DNA from 3 places in the Allobosea sp. FG18 genome. Region 3 is predicted to be linked to each of the others. Evidence: predicted binding sites of a transcription regulator. Region 3 holds the regulator's gene; each other region holds the start of a gene.

The links. Region 3 encodes HrcA, which represses chaperone genes, less so after heat shock. Its sites were predicted from a motif close to GTTAGCACTCNCNNNNNGNGAGTGCTAAC; they were not measured.
Region 1: a site for HrcA is predicted at 2,903-2,931, ahead of groES (co-chaperone GroES). Genes of this name have one in related genera too.
Region 2: a site for HrcA is predicted at 2,241-2,269, ahead of groES (co-chaperone GroES). Genes of this name have one in related genera too.

Annotation. Positions count from the first base shown of each region.
Region 1 covers NZ_JBMDKB010000032.1:26,205-31,678, forward strand. Annotated here, with positions in the region: gene htpG (molecular chaperone HtpG) at 1-39, opposite strand, end outside; gene ACODTJ_RS26030 (hypothetical protein) at 155-421, opposite strand; gene ACODTJ_RS26035 (hypothetical protein) at 477-677, opposite strand; gene groL (chaperonin GroEL) at 769-2,394, opposite strand; gene groES (co-chaperone GroES) at 2,450-2,764, opposite strand; gene ACODTJ_RS26050 (usg protein) at 3,026-3,295, shown strand; gene ACODTJ_RS26055 (DUF982 domain-containing protein) at 3,470-3,763, shown strand; gene ACODTJ_RS26060 (SDR family NAD(P)-dependent oxidoreductase) at 4,206-4,922, shown strand; gene ACODTJ_RS26065 (lipocalin family protein) at 4,982-5,474, opposite strand, start outside.
Region 2 covers NZ_JBMDKB010000014.1:3,318-8,791, reverse strand. Annotated here, with positions in the region: gene groL (chaperonin GroEL) at 198-1,835, opposite strand; gene groES (co-chaperone GroES) at 1,890-2,177, opposite strand; gene ACODTJ_RS16065 (MarR family winged helix-turn-helix transcriptional regulator) at 2,407-2,862, shown strand; gene ACODTJ_RS16060 (PaaI family thioesterase) at 2,932-3,414, shown strand; gene ACODTJ_RS16055 (DUF1801 domain-containing protein) at 3,477-3,905, shown strand; gene ACODTJ_RS16050 (DMT family transporter) at 3,892-4,734, opposite strand; gene ACODTJ_RS16045 (GNAT family N-acetyltransferase) at 4,731-5,219, opposite strand; gene ACODTJ_RS16040 (lipopolysaccharide biosynthesis protein) at 5,443-5,474, shown strand, end outside.
Region 3 covers NZ_JBMDKB010000009.1:62,105-67,578, forward strand. Annotated here, with positions in the region: gene lepA (translation elongation factor 4) at 1-312, opposite strand, end outside; gene ACODTJ_RS11990 (helix-turn-helix domain-containing protein) at 571-1,170, shown strand; gene ACODTJ_RS11995 (GNAT family N-acetyltransferase) at 1,167-1,703, shown strand; gene ACODTJ_RS12000 (DUF3297 family protein) at 1,850-2,098, opposite strand; gene hrcA (heat-inducible transcriptional repressor HrcA) at 2,187-3,272, opposite strand; gene rph (ribonuclease PH) at 3,416-4,132, shown strand; gene rdgB (RdgB/HAM1 family non-canonical purine NTP pyrophosphatase) at 4,267-4,914, shown strand; gene hemW (radical SAM family heme chaperone HemW) at 4,911-5,474, shown strand, end outside.

The DNA of each region.
Region 1 (5,474 bases), on a different contig from region 3:
TTCGAAGCTGCGATGCTCGGCTGCGGCGGTCGTTGTCATTCGGATGTCTCGAATAGATTGGCAGCGGGGAGACGCTGGCAGAGAGCGATATCGCGCGGGACCGCGGCGAGCCAGCCTATTTGCTAACGGCCGGGGGTACTGTCGAGAGCGGCGTTCACCCGCTCCCCGACGCTTGTCGATTAGATAACGTCCTGACCAGAGCAAGTATGGCGTTCAACCGCGCGGTCGCGAACTCGCCGGCGCCAGGCAACTGAGCCTCGATGTGAGCGGCGACGGTCTGCCACGTTGCTGATCCATCCCGCGTCATGACGGCCAGGAGATTATCCTTGAGGCCATACGTTGCGCTCTCGGCGTTGGTGATGAGGGCCTTGAAGCGGTCGGAAGGCGAGCGGTCTTTAGGTTCCTGTGGGGCATCGGTCATGTTGGATATCTGATGCGATGGAGGAAATGCAGGGGGATTTTTTGCGGCTTCTCGCCTAGGCCTTCTCGCGAAACCGGTCGATCGCACGCAGTGCGAGATCGTCCTCGTCTAGCGCCAGCGGAACCAGCGAAGCCACGATATAGGCGAGGTTGTTTCGCTCCAGCTCGTCAGAGCCCGCCGAAAGCGACGGCTTGAGTTCCGCCCATGCCTTTTCAAGAGCAGCTTCGGCACGGGCCAGATCGATGGGATCGGTCAATGAGGAAAGGGGCATAGCGTTCCCCTAGGCATAGCGTGTGCGGTTGGGATCCTGAGAGGGGGCGCCGCGGAAACCGCGGCACCCCCGATGCTCAATAGTCCATGCCGCCGGCGGGCATGGCCGGTGCCGGGTCCTTCTTCGGCGCCTCGGCGATCATTGCCTCGGTGGTGATCAGCAGGCCCGCGACCGACGCCGCGTCCTGGATTGCCGTGCGCACGACCTTGGTCGGGTCGATAATGCCGGCCTTGACCAGATCGCCGTACTCGCCTGTCTGGGCGTTGTAGCCCCAGGCGTAGTCCTGCGACTCCAGCAGCTTGCCGACCACGACCGCGCCGTCGCCGCCGGCATTCTCGACGATCTGGCGGGCAGGCGCGGTGATCGCCTTGCGGACGATCTCGACGCCGGTCTTCTGGTCGTCATTGCCGGGCACCAGCCCTTCGAGCGCCTTAACCGCGCGCAGCAGGGCGACGCCGCCGCCCGGCAGGATGCCCTCCTCGACCGCTGCGCGGGTGGCGTTCAGGGCATCGTCGACGCGGTCCTTCTTCTCCTTGACCTCGACCTCCGTCGCCCCACCGACGCGGATCACCGCGACGCCGCCGGCGAGCTTGGCCAGACGCTCCTGCAGCTTCTCGCGGTCGTAATCCGAGGTGGTTTCCTCGATCTGCGCCTTGATCTGCGCGACCCGGGCGTCGATCTCGGCCTTCGCGCCAGCGCCATCGACGATGGTGGTGTTCTCCTTCTCGATCCGGACCTTCTTGGCGCGGCCGAGCATGTCGAGCGTGACGGTTTCCAGCTTGATGCCGAGATCCTCGCTGATCGCGGTGCCGCCGGTCAGGATCGCGATGTCCTCCATCATGGCCTTGCGGCGATCACCAAAGCCCGGAGCCTTGACGGCCGCGATCTTCAGACCGCCACGGAGCTTGTTGACGACGAGCGTGGCGAGAGCCTCGCCCTCGACATCCTCCGCCACGATCAGCAGCGGTTTTCCAGTCTGCACGACCGCTTCCAGCAACGGCAGCATCGTCTGGAGGCCCGAGAGCTTCTTCTCGTGGATCAGGATGTAGGGGTCTTCGAGCTCCGCGACCATCTTCTCGGAGTTGGTCACGAAATAGGGAGACAGGTAGCCGCGGTCGAACTGCATGCCCTCGACGACATCGAGCTCGGTCTCGGCGGTCTTGGCTTCCTCGACGGTGATGACGCCCTCGTTGCCGACCTTCTTCATCGCCTCGGCGATCATCTCGCCGATCGTGCGATCGCCATTGGCCGAGATGGTGCCGACCTGCGCGACCTCCTCCGAGCCGGTTATGGTCTTGGAATGCTCGCCGAGCGACTTTGTCACCGCTTCGACGGCGAGGTCGATGCCACGCTTCAGGTCCATCGGGTTCATGCCGGCGGCCACCGCCTTGGCGCCTTCCCGAACGATCGCCTGGGCGAGTACGGTCGCGGTCGTGGTGCCGTCACCGGCGGCGTCGTTCTGCTTCGAGGCCACCTCGCGGACCATCTGGGCGCCCATGTTCTCGAACTTGTCGGAAAGTTCGATCTCCTTGGCGACGGTGACGCCGTCCTTGGTGATGCGGGGCGCACCGAACGACTTCTCGATCACGACGTTGCGGCCCTTCGGGCCCAGCGTGACCTTCACCGCATTCGCCAGCGTATCGACGCCGCGCAGCATCCGCTCACGCGCGTCCTGCGAAAACTTCACGTCCTTCGCAGCCATGATTCCTCACTCCTTCAGACTTGAGGTTTCAGGTTGATGTATGGATGAGGCCCCGTCAGGCGGCCTTCTTGAGGGCGGCAGTCGTCTCGACGACGCCCATGATGTCGGTCTCCTTCATGATCAGGAGATCCTGGCCGTCGATCTTGACCTCGGTGCCGCTCCATTTGCCGAAGAGCACGCGGTCGCCGACCTTAACGTCGGGCGGCACGAGCTTGCCGGTCTCGTCGCGCGCGCCGGCGCCGACGGCGACGACCTCGCCCTCCTGCGGCTTTTCCTTGGCGGTATCGGGAATGATGATCCCGCCCTTGGTCTTCTCCTCGGCGTCGATGCGCTTCACGACGACGCGGTCATGCAGTGGCCGAAACTTCATGAGTTCCTCCAGTTTCCATGTCGGTCACATGTCAAAGCGGGCCGGCCCTGTTCAGGTCTTGCGGCGAGGTTCCGCGCGCCCTGAGGCGCCGTGCCCGCGCGAAGATTTGGGTTGCCCGATTTTTGCCTTCAAGAGGTCGGCAGCACTTTTTTTGATCGAGTGCTAACAGGCTGAAAAAGCAGCACAAACGCAACCTATCATCTTGCCAGAGCGTTGAGAATCCGCTGCCATCGGCGCAGTGAAACCAGGGAGCTGAAAGGAATGGCTTCGACGGACTTCGCCCGCCAGATCGCTGGCTACGGATTGACCACCGCCGGTATCCTCTACCGCCTGCCCGACCACCCATCGATCCTGCAGGAATACGTCTGGCAGGATTACGACCTCGCTCCGCGCTTTCCCGAGCTCAACAAGTTCCTCGCCTTCTGGCAGGCCAAGCTCGACGGCAAGCTGTTCCGCATCACCGTCGCTCACAAGGACCTGATCGGTCCGGCCGACCTCAGCGCGGTCAGCGGCGAGTTCCGGCTCCAGTGACGTCGATGCTTTGGAGGCCTTGATCCGAAGAGAACATATCCCAAAATCATAGCAGCCGCCGACAGCGACAGCGCGCTCGACGCGGCGATCAACCAAACCGGATCCATGTTGCTTCCAGGAGGATATGGCTATGGCAACGTTGGCAATCGCTCCCCGCCGCGGGAGGACTGCATGATGACATCAGACGACTTCGAGAGGCCGGTCGTGATCCTGACCGGTCTTGGGCATCCGGCGGCGATCGCGTCCGCAATGGAGGCCTACATGTTCTTGGCCGACTGGCCGGAGAGCAGGCGCGATCCGGTCCACGGCTTTGCGCTGAAAGCCTGCCTGGCGGCGATCCGCGGCGAGATCGAACCAGACACGGCGCGCGGCCTGTTCGCGTCCTGGGCGGAAAAGCATGATCTCCTTGCGCCCGACGTGGCCGCGTTCGCCAGCAGCCGCAAGGAAGGCTCGCGCGGCCACGCCTGACCTAAAGCCCGGCGCCGCACCAGCGGCGCCGGGCGTCTTTGAGGCGAAGGCGCCATTCAAAGGATATGAATGTTTCGGAGCGAGAGAGTGCTGTTGTTTCGCTTGCCTCGCATCCGCCTGGACGTCAGCAAATGCGAGAAGAGATTCGTGCGGGCGCTCGCACAGAACGCTCCGAGCGGGAGCGGTCGAGCTGCCAAGGCCCTCGGATGGGCCTGTGATGCGCGAACGTTATTGAGCGCGGGAGCGATCTGGTGGCTAGTCTCGCCACCTATGAAGCGCCGAACTTCTCTGCGCTATCTCGCGGAAAGTATTCGGGCCTTTCGAAGTGACGGGCATCGGGCCGCAACTCTGGCGCTATCGTGGCGCACCCTGCGAGGCGGCCGGTGATTCTCCGTTCGAAGGGTAAAGTCGTCCGGGCAAATCAGGCCAGAAGGATCCGCACATGCCAAATGCTGCGGTGATTATCGGTGCCTCCGGTGGGATTGGCGGAGCGCTTGCCGAACAGGTGGCCGGGTCGAGCCGATACCCTGCCGTTCACGCGATATCACGGACGCCGAGCGCGGATCGTGGGTCAATCCGGTTTCACATCGCGGATATCGCCGACGAGGCAAGTGCCGAACGCGTCGCTGGAACGATCGGCACGGAGGAGCCGGTCGGCCTCGTGATCGTTGCGAGCGGCCTTCTGCACGACACCAATATTCGTCCGGAAAAGGCTTTGAAGACGATAGACCCCGTCGCAATGGCCAGGCTCTTTGCGGTCAACACCATCGGCCCTGCCATTGTCGCCAAACATTACGTTCCGCTGCTGCCGCGACGGGGGCGATCGGTTTTCGCCGTCCTGTCCGCCCGCTTAGGGTCGATCGAGGATAACCGGCTCGGCGGCTGGTATTCATATCGCGCCTCGAAGGCCGCGCTCAATCAGGTGATCCGCACGCTTGCCGTCGAGCTCAAGCGAACGCATCCCGATGCTATAGCGCTAGCACTCCATCCCGGCACGGTGGCGACGACTCTCTCGGGGCCATTCCGGAGCGACGAAACGCGTGCCGGATTGTTCGTAACTGACGATGCGGCGTCGAACCTGCTCAAGGTTCTCGACCTCGCGGCTGTCGAGCAATCTGGTGCATTGTTGGCATGGGATGGATCGCACATCCCATATTGAGACCGGGTTCGGGCAAACGACCGACGTCGATCTCAATACAGGGCGCAATCCCGTGAGGCTCAACGGCGCGGCTGCTCGGGGAATTCGAGCTTGCTGACATCGTAGCCCAGCGCGGCCGCACGCGCGACCAGCCGCTTGCGCTGTGTGGGGCCGATCTCCGGATCGCGCGTGAAGATATAGAGGTCACGCAATGTCGGATCAGCCGAGATGAACCAGCTGTAGTCGTCGGCCCGGTCGAGTACCCAGTACTCCCGCTGAACCGGCACAAAGCCGTAAAGCTTATAGTCGACCCTAAGCTTGGCGTTAAAGCCGGGATCGAGGATCGTGCCGGGTCCGCCGACGGTCTTGAGTTCGCCGCGCGGGCTGCCCATCCGACAGGAATCGAGGACCTGGATGCCGCCGGCGCGGTCTGGCCCATATTCCGTCGCGCCGGCGACGCAGCCATCCGTGATTGTCATGGGGCGTCGAGCGATCTCGCGCCAAGTCCCCGTGTAGAAGCGCTGAACGTCGACCCGCTTTCGCGGCTCGGGCGCCTGCTGCGTGTGAGTTATC
Region 2 (5,474 bases), on a different contig from region 3:
ACGAGATCGCGCCTCAATGAGCTGCGGTGACGACGGCTGGATGGCGGGCGGATGACAGTGCCGTGAAACGAGAAAAGGCCCGGCTTGCGCCGGGCCTTTCGTAGGCTTGGTAGGAGGCTGGATCAGAAGTCCATGCCGCCCCCGAAACCGGGCTTGCCCTGTTTCGGAATTCAGACGCTTTGGGCGTCTGGACTTCCTCAGAAGTCCATGCCGCCCATGCCGCCGCCGCCCATCGGGGGCATCGGGGCGTCCTTCTTCGGCAGGTCAGCGACCATCGCCTCGGTGGTGATCAGCAGGCCAGCGATCGAAGCCGCGTCCTGGATCGCCGTGCGGACGACCTTGGTCGGGTCGATGATGCCGGCCTTGACCAGATCGCCGTACTCGCCGGTCTGGGCGTTGTAGCCGAAGGTGTATTCCTTCGACTCGAGCAGCTTGCCGACCACGACCGCGCCGTCATCGCCGGCGTTGTCGACGATCTGACGGGCCGGAGCGGCGATCGCCTTGCGGACGATCTCGACGCCGGTCTTCTGGTCGTCGTTCTGGGTCTTGATGCCCTTGACCGAGGACAGGGCGCGCAGGAGCGCAACGCCACCGCCCGGAAGGATGCCTTCTTCCACCGCAGCGCGGGTGGCGTTCAGGGCGTCGTCGACGCGGTCCTTCTTCTCCTTGACCTCGACCTCGGTCGCGCCGCCGACGCGGATGACCGCGACGCCGCCGGCGAGCTTGGCCAGGCGCTCCTGGAGCTTCTCACGGTCGTAGTCCGAGGAGGTCTCCTCGATCTGGGCCTTGATCTGACCGACGCGAGCCTCGATGTCCTTCTTCTTGCCGGCGCCGTCGATGATCGTGGTGTTCTCCTTCTCGATGCGCACGCGCTTGGCGCGGCCGAGCATGTTGAGCGTCACGGTCTCGAGCTTGATGCCGAGGTCTTCCGAGATCATCTGGCCGGCGGTCAGGATCGAGATGTCCTCGAGCATGGCCTTGCGGCGATCACCGAAGCCCGGAGCCTTGACGGCCGCGACCTTCAGGCCGCCACGGAGCTTGTTGACGACGAGCGTGGCCAGAGCCTCGCCCTCGACGTCCTCGGCGATGATGAGGAGCGGCTTGCCGGTCTGAACGACGGCCTCGAGGATCGGCAGCATCGCCTGCAGCGAGGACAGCTTCTTCTCGAAGACGAGGATGTAGGGGTCGTCCAGCTCCGCGATCATCTTCTCGGAGTTGGTGATGAAGTACGGCGAGAGGTAGCCGCGGTCGAACTGCATGCCCTCGACGACGTCGAGCTCGGTGTCGGCGGTCTTGGCTTCCTCGACGGTGATGACACCCTCGTTGCCGACCTTCTGCATGGCCTTCGAGATCATCTCGCCGACCGACGAGTCGCCGTTGGCCGAGATGGTGCCGACCTGCGCGACTTCCGCGTTCGAGGTGACCTTCTTCGAGTTCTTCTTGAGGTCGGCGACGATGGCCTCGACGGCCAGATCGATGCCGCGCTTCAGGTCCATCGGGTTCATGCCGGCCGCAACCGACTTGGCGCCTTCACGGACGATCGCCTGGGCGAGAACGGTGGCGGTGGTGGTGCCGTCGCCGGCATGGTCGTTCTGGCGCGAAGCGACTTCGCGGACCATCTGGGCGCCCATGTTCTCGAACTTGTCGGAAAGCTCGATCTCCTTGGCGACGGTGACGCCGTCCTTGGTGATGCGCGGAGCGCCGAACGACTTCTCGATCACGACGTTGCGGCCCTTCGGACCCAGCGTGACCTTCACGGCATTGGCGAGGACATCCACGCCGCGCAGCATCTTGTCGCGGGCTTCAGTGCCGAATTTGACGTCTTTGGCAGCCATGAGAGCTACTCCTTGGACTGGAATTGGGAAGGTAGGAAAGCGGTCAGGCGGCTATCAGCCGACGACGCCCATGATGTCGGATTCCTTCATGATCAGGAGATCCTGGCCATCGATCTTGACCTCGGTGCCCGACCACTTGCCGAACAGGACGCGGTCGCCCTTCTTGACGTCGAGAGCGACGAGCTTGCCGGCTTCGTCACGCGCGCCGGAACCGACGGCGATGACCTCGCCCTCCTGGGGCTTTTCCTTGGCGGTCTCGGGGATGATGATGCCACCCTTGGTCTTTTCCTCGCTGTCGAGGCGGCGGACCACGACGCGGTCATGCAAAGGACGGAACTTCATGGTTCTGTCTTCCTCTCGGTCTTATTCGTTTCGGGGGCCGCTGAAGGGCTCCCGGGGGAGGCTGTTAGCAGTCACCAAGTGAGAGTGCTAACAGATGCCAGCGGAGATAGGCGCGGGGGTACGGAGAGTCAAGGAAGCACCCGGCGATAAAGTGAACGGCGGCGGATGCGGTGTTGCAGGTCGCTTCAGGCCTGCTGGCAGCAGCGCTTGAACACGCTAACATGGCGGAATGACGACGCCCTCGCCCGACCCGCGCCTCGACGCCATCGCCCGCTCCTGCGTGGCGCTGCACGTCCGCATGACCGCACGCGCCGTGACGCGGGCCTATGACGAGGCGATGCGCCCGAGCGGTCTCAAGATCACGCAGTTCGTGCTGCTCTCGGCGCTCTCAACCGGGCAATGGAAATCGGTCACGGAGTTGGCTGAACGCTTCGCGCTGGAGCGAACCTCGCTGACGCGCAACCTCCAGCTTCTCGCGGCCGAGGGCATGGTCGAACCGGTGGAGTGTCGCGGCCGGGCCTCGGTCTATGCGGTGACGGAGAAGGGCAGGGCTGCGATCGAGGCCGCGATCCCGTACTGGCGGATGGCGCAGGACAAGATCGAGGGCGGCTTCGGCGAGGAGCGCTGGCGTGAGACCCGCGACGGCCTCAAGGCCTTGCGCCGGGCCGCGCGCGGCGAGCGCTGAAGTCACGAAGGCTGGTTGACCACCGCTCGTTCATATCTCTATCGTGCAGATACACGAATGGAGATCGGCATGAAGCGCGCGGTTGGGGTGGTGTCTCGCGAGGAACTCGTCGCGGGTGATGGCTTGAGCTTCTTGCGCGGGATCATCGCCGGCACCAATCCGGCGCCGCCCTTCGCCGACGCCATGGATTTCGAGCTGGTCGAGGCCGATGAGGGCAGAGTGGTCTTCGTCGGGACGCCATCGCCGCGCTTCTTCAACCCGCTCGGCACGATCCATGGCGGCTGGACGGCGACGATCCTCGATTCCGCCATGGCCTGCGCCGCCCATGCCACGCTGAAGCCGGGCGAGGGCTACACCACGCTGGAGATGAAGCTGAACTATGTCCGCCCGGTCATGCCGGATAGCGGCCCGGTGCGCTGCGAGGGCAAGCTCATCCATCGCGGCAATACGGTGGTCACGACGGAGGGCAAGCTGGTCGATGCGCGCGGCAAGCTGCTCGCGCATGGCACCGAGACCTGCCTGGTGCTGCCGGGCAAGCGCGCAGAGGGCTGAGCGGCCACTGGGCTGCCTCCTGCCGTCGCGCTATTGGAGAATGGTCTCCTAGGAGCTGCCCGATGCCCGTCGTTCCGTTCCATGCCCCGGATGTCGAGGCGCGGTATCAGTCCTTTCCGGCACCACTGCGCGGTCCGCTGCTCGATCTGCGCCAGCGCATCTTCGGCGTTGCAGCCGCGACGCCCGCAATTGGCGCTCTCGCCGAAACCCTGAAATGGAACGAGCCGGCCTATCATCCCGTCAGGCCGCGGATCGGCACGACGATCCGCCTCGGTCCGCTGCGGAACGAGCCTGAGGCCTACGCGCTCTTCGTTCATTGCCAGACCAGCTTGGCGGACACCTTCCGGCAGCTCTATCCCGACCTCTTGCAGGTGGACGGCGAGCGGGCACTGGTCTTCCGTCTGGGCGAGCCTGTGCCGGCCGAGGCCCTCGACCACTGCATCGCGCTCGCGCTGACCTATCACCTCAAGGGCGAAATCAGCGCCGGCTGACGGCGATGGCGCCCGCGACGATCAGCAATGCGCCGAGATAGGTCGTGTAGAGCGGCACCTCGCCGAACACGAAGAAGCCGAGCAGGCTCGCCCAGATCAGCGCCGTGTACTCGATCGGGGCCAGGCGCGAGGCAGCGGCGCGCGCATAGGCCGAGGTCAGCGTGAGGTGGCCTGCAACGCCCAATGCTCCCGCGAAGAGATAGGCCGCGAGATCCGCCAGTGTCATCGGCACGAAGGCAAGCGCTGCCGGGATGGCGAGACACACCGCCGGCCCGACATTCTGGAAGGCGACGATGACGGTCGGATGCTCCCTGACCGCGATGCGCCGGAGTAGGATCAGGTTGAAGGCATAGCTGACCGCCGAGAACAGCGCGGCCGCGACGCCGAGCCCGGCGCCGCTGACATGGCCCTGCAGCCGCGGCCAGACCATCACCAGCATGCCGGCGATCCCGAAGCCGAGGGCCTGCAGGATGCGCCTGTCGATCTTCTCCTTGAGCAGCAGCCCGCCGAGCAGCGCGACGAAGACCGGTGCGAGGAAGGAGAGGGTCAAGGCCTCCGCCAGCGGCAGCACCGAGACCGAATAGAAGAAGCTGCCGGCGGTGACCACGACCAGCGGGACCCGCGCGAGATTGCCGACGAGGCTGGCCTGCGTCGGTCGCGGCGGCCGGGCGATGGCGAGCACGATGAGCGCGCAGATGCCGCCCATCAGGAAGCGCATGAACAGCGCCACGATGAAGGGGTGCTGCTGCATCTGGCCCTTGATCACCCCGTCCATGGCGGTGAGCAGGGCGATGCCGAGTGCGGCCCGGAGGGCTACGGAGAGGGTCATGAGCCGCGAAGCGACTTGCGGAAATGATACTCCCAGCTTTCCGAGACATCGCCCAGATAGCGCTCGCCCGGCCAGCGCGCGAAGCCGAGCTTCTCGTAGAAGCGATGGCCACGCGCGAAACGGGTATCCGACCACAGCACCATCTCGCCGAAGCCGCCCTGTTCCGCGAAGTCCAGCGCCTTGGCGAACAGTGCCTGCGCCAGTCCAGCGCCGCGGAAGGCGGGGTCGACATAGACCTTGGCGAGCTCGACGGCGTTCTGCTCGGGCACCGGGGTGACACCAAGCGAGCCGGCGATACGCCCGTCCGGCCCATCCACGATCCAGAGCACGCCGCCCTTGGCTGCGAAATAGGAAGCCGGCCGGCGCAATTCGGGCAACTCGTCCTCGACGAAGACGCAGCCCGGATACTCGGCGAAACTCGCCGCAATGAGGGCGGAGAGGGGGCCGGAATCGTCGTCGCGGGCAAGCCGGATGGGCGGGGTCATGGTACTTGCCTTAGGGTCAAATTCTGCCGTCGTACAGATGCGGAAACGGCATCGGGTAATGCCGTGGCGGCAGGGCACAGGCGACGGAGGACCGGGTGCCGCGACCGCCCCCTTGGAAAACCCGCCGTGTCCGGCTACCCCGATCCCGGAGGGCGCGCGCTTGGCTTGAGTCGGGCGCTTCCATCCTGGCCTCATGTGGATCGGACGGATTGGCGAAGGCACGATGACCGTTCTTCTGCCCTTCCTCGTCAATGC
Region 3 (5,474 bases):
CAGCGAACCCTCGCAAGCCGCGAGCGAGCGCGAGACCTCATAGGCGAAGTCGACATGGCCGGGGGTGTCCATCAGGTTCAGGACATAGTCCTTGCCATCCTGGGCCTTGTAGTCCAGCCGCACCGTCTGCGCCTTGATGGTGATGCCGCGCTCCTTCTCGATATCCATCGAGTCGAGGATCTGCTCGCTCATGTCGCGGGCCGCGACAGTGCCGGTCTGCTGGATCAGGCGATCAGCCAGCGTCGACTTGCCGTGGTCGATATGGGCAACGATCGAGAAGTTGCGGATATTGTCGATGGAACGGGTGCTCATGCGCGCGCCATAGCAGTGATGCCGCGTCGCGCCAAGCGGTTGCGCGTTTCGAAGCTCGCCTGGTGACCATAAACTCTGCGGTCATCCCGGGCGAAGCGCAGCGAAGACCCGGGATCCATGCCTGAGCGTATCCAACGAAGGTTCCGGCATGGATCCCGGATCGGCGCCGCTTCACGGCTTGTCCGGGATGACGGCGGAGAGTTTCGAAATCTCCAAATGCAACTTGCAAATTCCAATATCTGAGAATTATTCTCAGCCATGGAGTTCGACCACGATACCGAGATCGACCGCATGCTCGGGCAGCGCCTCAAGGCTGCCCGCCAGCGCCATGGCCTGACGCTCGACGTGCTTGCCGAGCGCAGCGGTGTCAGCCGAGCGATGATCTCCCGCGTCGAGCGCGGCGAATCGAGCCCGACCGCGGCGCTGCTGGTCCGGCTCGGCTCCGGGCTCGGCCTCTCGCTCTCCGCCCTTCTGGAAGAGAATGCAGGAAGCGGGCCGCTGGCGCGCCACGACGCCCAGCCGGTCTGGCGCGATCCGGCGAGCGGATACCTGCGCCGCAACATTTCGCCGCGTGGAACGGGGTCGGGCTTCGAGATCGTCGAGGTGGAGCTTCCGGCCGGAGCCGAGGTGAGGCTCGACAATGCGACCGGTGCGGCCGCGCTCGACCAGCAGATCTGGGTGCTGCGCGGCCGGCTCGACCTCACCGTCGAAGGCCTCCGCCACGAGCTCGTCGAGGGCGACTGCCTGCAGATGCATCTGCGCGGCCCGATCATCTACCGCAATCCGGGCGATGCGCCCGTCCGTTACGCCGTCATCCTCGCCGCCAGAAGCGGCGCCTTTCCGGGACATATCGCATGAACGCGACCAGCCTCGCCGTCTCCATCGACACGCTCGATGCCAAGGCTGCCGAGGCGGCCATCCCGGCGCTGGCGGAAATCCTGCGCGACAGCGTCGCCAACGGCGCCTCGGTCGGCTTCATGAACTGGAATATGGCCGCCGATTACGAGCGCTTCTGGCGCGATGTCGCGGCAGGCGTCGCGAGCGGGCAGATCATCCTGCTGGCTGCGCGAAACGGCGACGGCCTCGTCGGCACCGCCCAGCTCCACCTGATCGGCAAGCCGAACCAGCCGCACCGCGCCGAGATCGCCAAGGTGCTGGTGCATTCGCGTGCGCGCCGGCAAGGCATCGGCGAGGCGCTGATGCAACGCGCCGAGGCGATCGCGCGGGAGAAGGGCCGCGACCTGCTGGTGCTCGACACGGACGAACACGGCGCGGCGCGGCGGCTTTATAACCGGCTGGGCTGGACCGAGGCCGGCACCATCCCGCGTTATGCGCTGATGCCTGATGGAGCCGATTGCGGCTCGACGTTCTTCTACAAGAGCCTGGCTTGAGCCACCGTTGTCATTCCGGGGCACGCCGCAGGCGTGAACCCGGAACCCACGACTGGGTGAGGCATTTGACATCCCACGACTAGCGGCTCGCCCAGTCGTGGTTTCCGGGCTCTTCGCTACGCGAAGCCCCGGAATGACAAGAAGGCTCAGCCCTCGGCGTTGCCGCGGACATAAGGCTCGACCGGGCCTTTGAGCGTGATCGTCATCGGACGGCCGAAGCGGTCCTTGGCGGTGCCGGCGGCGACCTTCACCCAGCCTTCGGAGACGCAATATTCCTCGACATTGGTCTTCTCGACGCCCTTGAAGCGGATGCCGATGTCACGGGCCAGCACCTCTTCATTGTAGAAGGGGCTCTCGGGATTGACGGAAAGACGGTCGGGAAGCTGCTCGGACATGGCTCGCACCTGAATTGCGGAAAGGGATGATTTGCCCGCTCGATAGCCGCTTCCGCCCGCAAAGCCAACTCAGGGCCTCGAGGCTGGCCTAGCGGCTGCCGTCGAGCAGGCGGCCGACGACCTTGGCGGTGTAGTCGACCATCGGGACGATGCGAGCATAGTTCAGGCGCGTCGGGCCGATAATGCTGACGACGCCGACGATGCGCTGCTCGGCGTCGCGGAAGGGCGCGGCGACCATCGATGACCCCGACATCGAGAACAGCTTGTTCTCCGAGCCGATGAAGATGCGCACACCGTCGCCATCCTCGGCCCGGGTCAAGAGGTCGATGACGTCGGTCTGCGTCTCCAGATCGCCGAAGAGCATGCGGATGCGCTCGAGGTCCTCCTGCGCCCGGAGATCGTCGAGCAGGTTGGCCTGGCCGCGCACGATGAGATGGCGGTCGCTGCCGGGGCCGGCCTGGGTCGCGATGCCGCTTTCGACGAGGCGGGCCGTCAGCACGTCGAGCTCGCGCTCCATCAGTTCGCGCTGCCCGCCGATCTCGCCGCGCAGTTCGGCCAGCGTCTTGCCGAGGATACGGGCGTTGAGGAAATTCGCGGCCTCGCTCAGGGCCGAGGCCGGGAGGCCGGGCGGCAAAGCCAGCAGACGGTTCTCCACCGTGCCGTCCTCCGAGACCAGCACGACGAGCGCGCGAGCAGGGTCGAGCCGGACGAACTCGATATGCTTCAGCCGGACATCGGCCTTGGTGGTGACGACGACGCCGGCGCCGCGCGACAGGCCAGAGAGCAGGGCCGAGGCTTCCGTGAGGGTCTGGTCGAGATTGCGGTTGCTGGCAGCGACCCTGATCTGCGCTTCGATGCGCGAGCGCTCCTCGGTCGTGAGGTTGCCGACCTCCATCATCGCATCGACGAAGAAGCGCAGGCCTCTCTCAGTTGGCAGGCGTCCGGCGGAGGTATGCGGCGCGTAGATCAGCCCGGCCATTTCGAGGTCGGTCATGACATTGCGCACCGTCGCGGGCGACAGCGCCCTCGGCAGCAGGCGCGCGATATTGCGCGAGCCGACGGGCTCCCCCGTCGTCAGATAGCCGTCGACGATCTGGCGAAAAATCTCGCGCGAGCGCTGGTCGGTCTCGACCAGGCTGCTCATCGTCTCGAGGCGGGGCGTATGGGCGCTCATGAACCTTTTCAGACGAACCGTCGTTCTCGTCCTATTGTCGTCATGCAAGGCGCGGGGATCAAGGGGCAGAACCGCTCCGCGCCTTGCCGCGCGCGGCGCAAACGCCTACAAGCCGCCACTTCCCCGCAAGACAGGAATATTTCATGCGACCCTCCAAACGCGCCGCCGACGAGATGCGCAAGGTCACGCTCGAACGCGGCGTGGTGCGCTATGCCGAGGGTTCCTGCATGGTGACGTTCGGCGAGACCAAGGTGCTCTGCGCCGCGACCGTCGAGGAAAAGGGGCCGCCGTGGCTGCGCGGCACCGGCAAGGGCTGGGTCACCGCCGAATACTCGATGCTGCCGCGCGCCACGCATGAGCGCACGCGCCGCGAGGTCACCTCCGGCAAGCCCTCCGGCCGCACGCAGGAAATCCAGCGCCTGATCGGCCGTTCGCTTCGTGCCGTGGTCGACCTGACCGCGATCGGCGAGCGCCAGATCGTCGTGGATTGCGACGTGCTCCAGGCCGATGGCGGCACCCGCACGGCCTCGATCACCGGTGCCTGGGTCGCGCTGCACGACGCGCTGAAATGGATGGAAGGGCGCGGCCTGCTCAAGGGCACCAACCCGCTCAAGGACCATGTCGCCGCGATCTCCTGCGGCATCGTCGCCGGCAACCCGGTGATCGATCTCGACTATGTCGAGGATTCCGGCGCGCAGACAGACGCGAACTTCGTCATCACCGGCTCCGGCGGCATCGTCGAGGTGCAGGGCACCGCCGAAGGCGCGCCCTTCTCCGAGGAGGAGCTTTTGTCGCTGCTGAAGCTCGCCAAGGGCGGCGTCTCCCAGCTCGTCACACTGCAGAAGGCGGCGGTGGCGTAGTCATCGTCATAGAACACGGCGTCATCCCGGACGCAGCGAAGCGGAGATCCGGGATCCATTGTAGAGTGCGACGCTCTTCGATGGATCCCGGGTCAAGCCCGGGATGACGGCGTGGTTCCAGAGGATAAGAAGAGATGTCGGAGCACCGCCTCCTCACCGGCAAGCTCGTGATCGCGACCCATAACCAGGGCAAGTTGCGCGAGATGCGCGACCTGCTGGCGCCCTACGGCATCGAGCTCGTCTCGGCCGGGGAACTCGGCCTGCCCGAGCCGGTCGAGGACGGCACCATGTTCTCGGAGAACGCGGCGATCAAGGCTGTCGCCGCGGCAAGCGCCAGCGGGCTGCCGGCGCTCTCCGACGACTCAGGCATCTGCATCGACGCGCTCGACGGCGCTCCGGGCCTGTTCTCTGCCAACTGGGCGGGACCGGGCAAGGATTTCGCCCCGGCGATCGGGCGGGTGCAGATGGAACTCGCCAAGCGCGGCGCGATCACGCCGGAGAAACGCAAGGCGCATTTCGTCTCGGCCCTGGTGATCGCCTGGCCGGACGGCCATCAGGAGCTGTTCGAAGGCCGCGTCTTCGGCACGGTGACCGAGCAGGCGCGGGGCCTCGGCGGCTTCGGCTATGACCCGATCTTCCTGCCGGACGGGTATGAGAAGACCTTCGGCGAGATGTCGGCTGAAGAGAAGCACGGCATTCCGGCCGATGGCTCGCCCGGTCTGTCGCATCGCGCGCGCGCCTTCCATGTGCTCGCCGCGACCTGCCTGAGGAAGCCCTCTTGAGCGCCCCGGCCGCCCTCACGGAGCGGCCAACGCTCCTGCATCCGACCGCGGATGCGGGCTTCGCCGTCTATGTGCACTGGCCGTTCTGCCTGGCCAAATGCCCCTATTGCGACTTCAACAGCCATGTGCGGCTGCAGCCGCCGGACCAGCAGCGCTATATCGCCGCCTTCCGCCGCGAGATCGCGCACCGGGCCGCGCTGGTGCCGGGCCGCACGGTGTCCTCGATCTTCTTCGGTGGCGGCACGCCCTCGCTGATGGAGGGCCGCACGGTCGGCGCGATCCTCGACGCCATCGGCGAGCATTGGGCTGTCGACCCCAATTGCGAGGTCTCGCTGGAGGCCAATCCGACCAGCGTCGAGGCCGGGCGCTTCCGCGATTTCCGGGCGGCCGGCGTCAACCGCGTCTCGCTCGGGGTGCAGGCGCTGAACGATGCCGATCTCAAGGCGCTCGGCCGGATGCATTCGGCCGAGGAGGCGCTCGCCGCCGTCGCGATCGCGCGCCAGTATTTCGAGCGCTACTCCTTCGACCTGATCTATGCCCGCTCGCCCTTGCAGACGCCC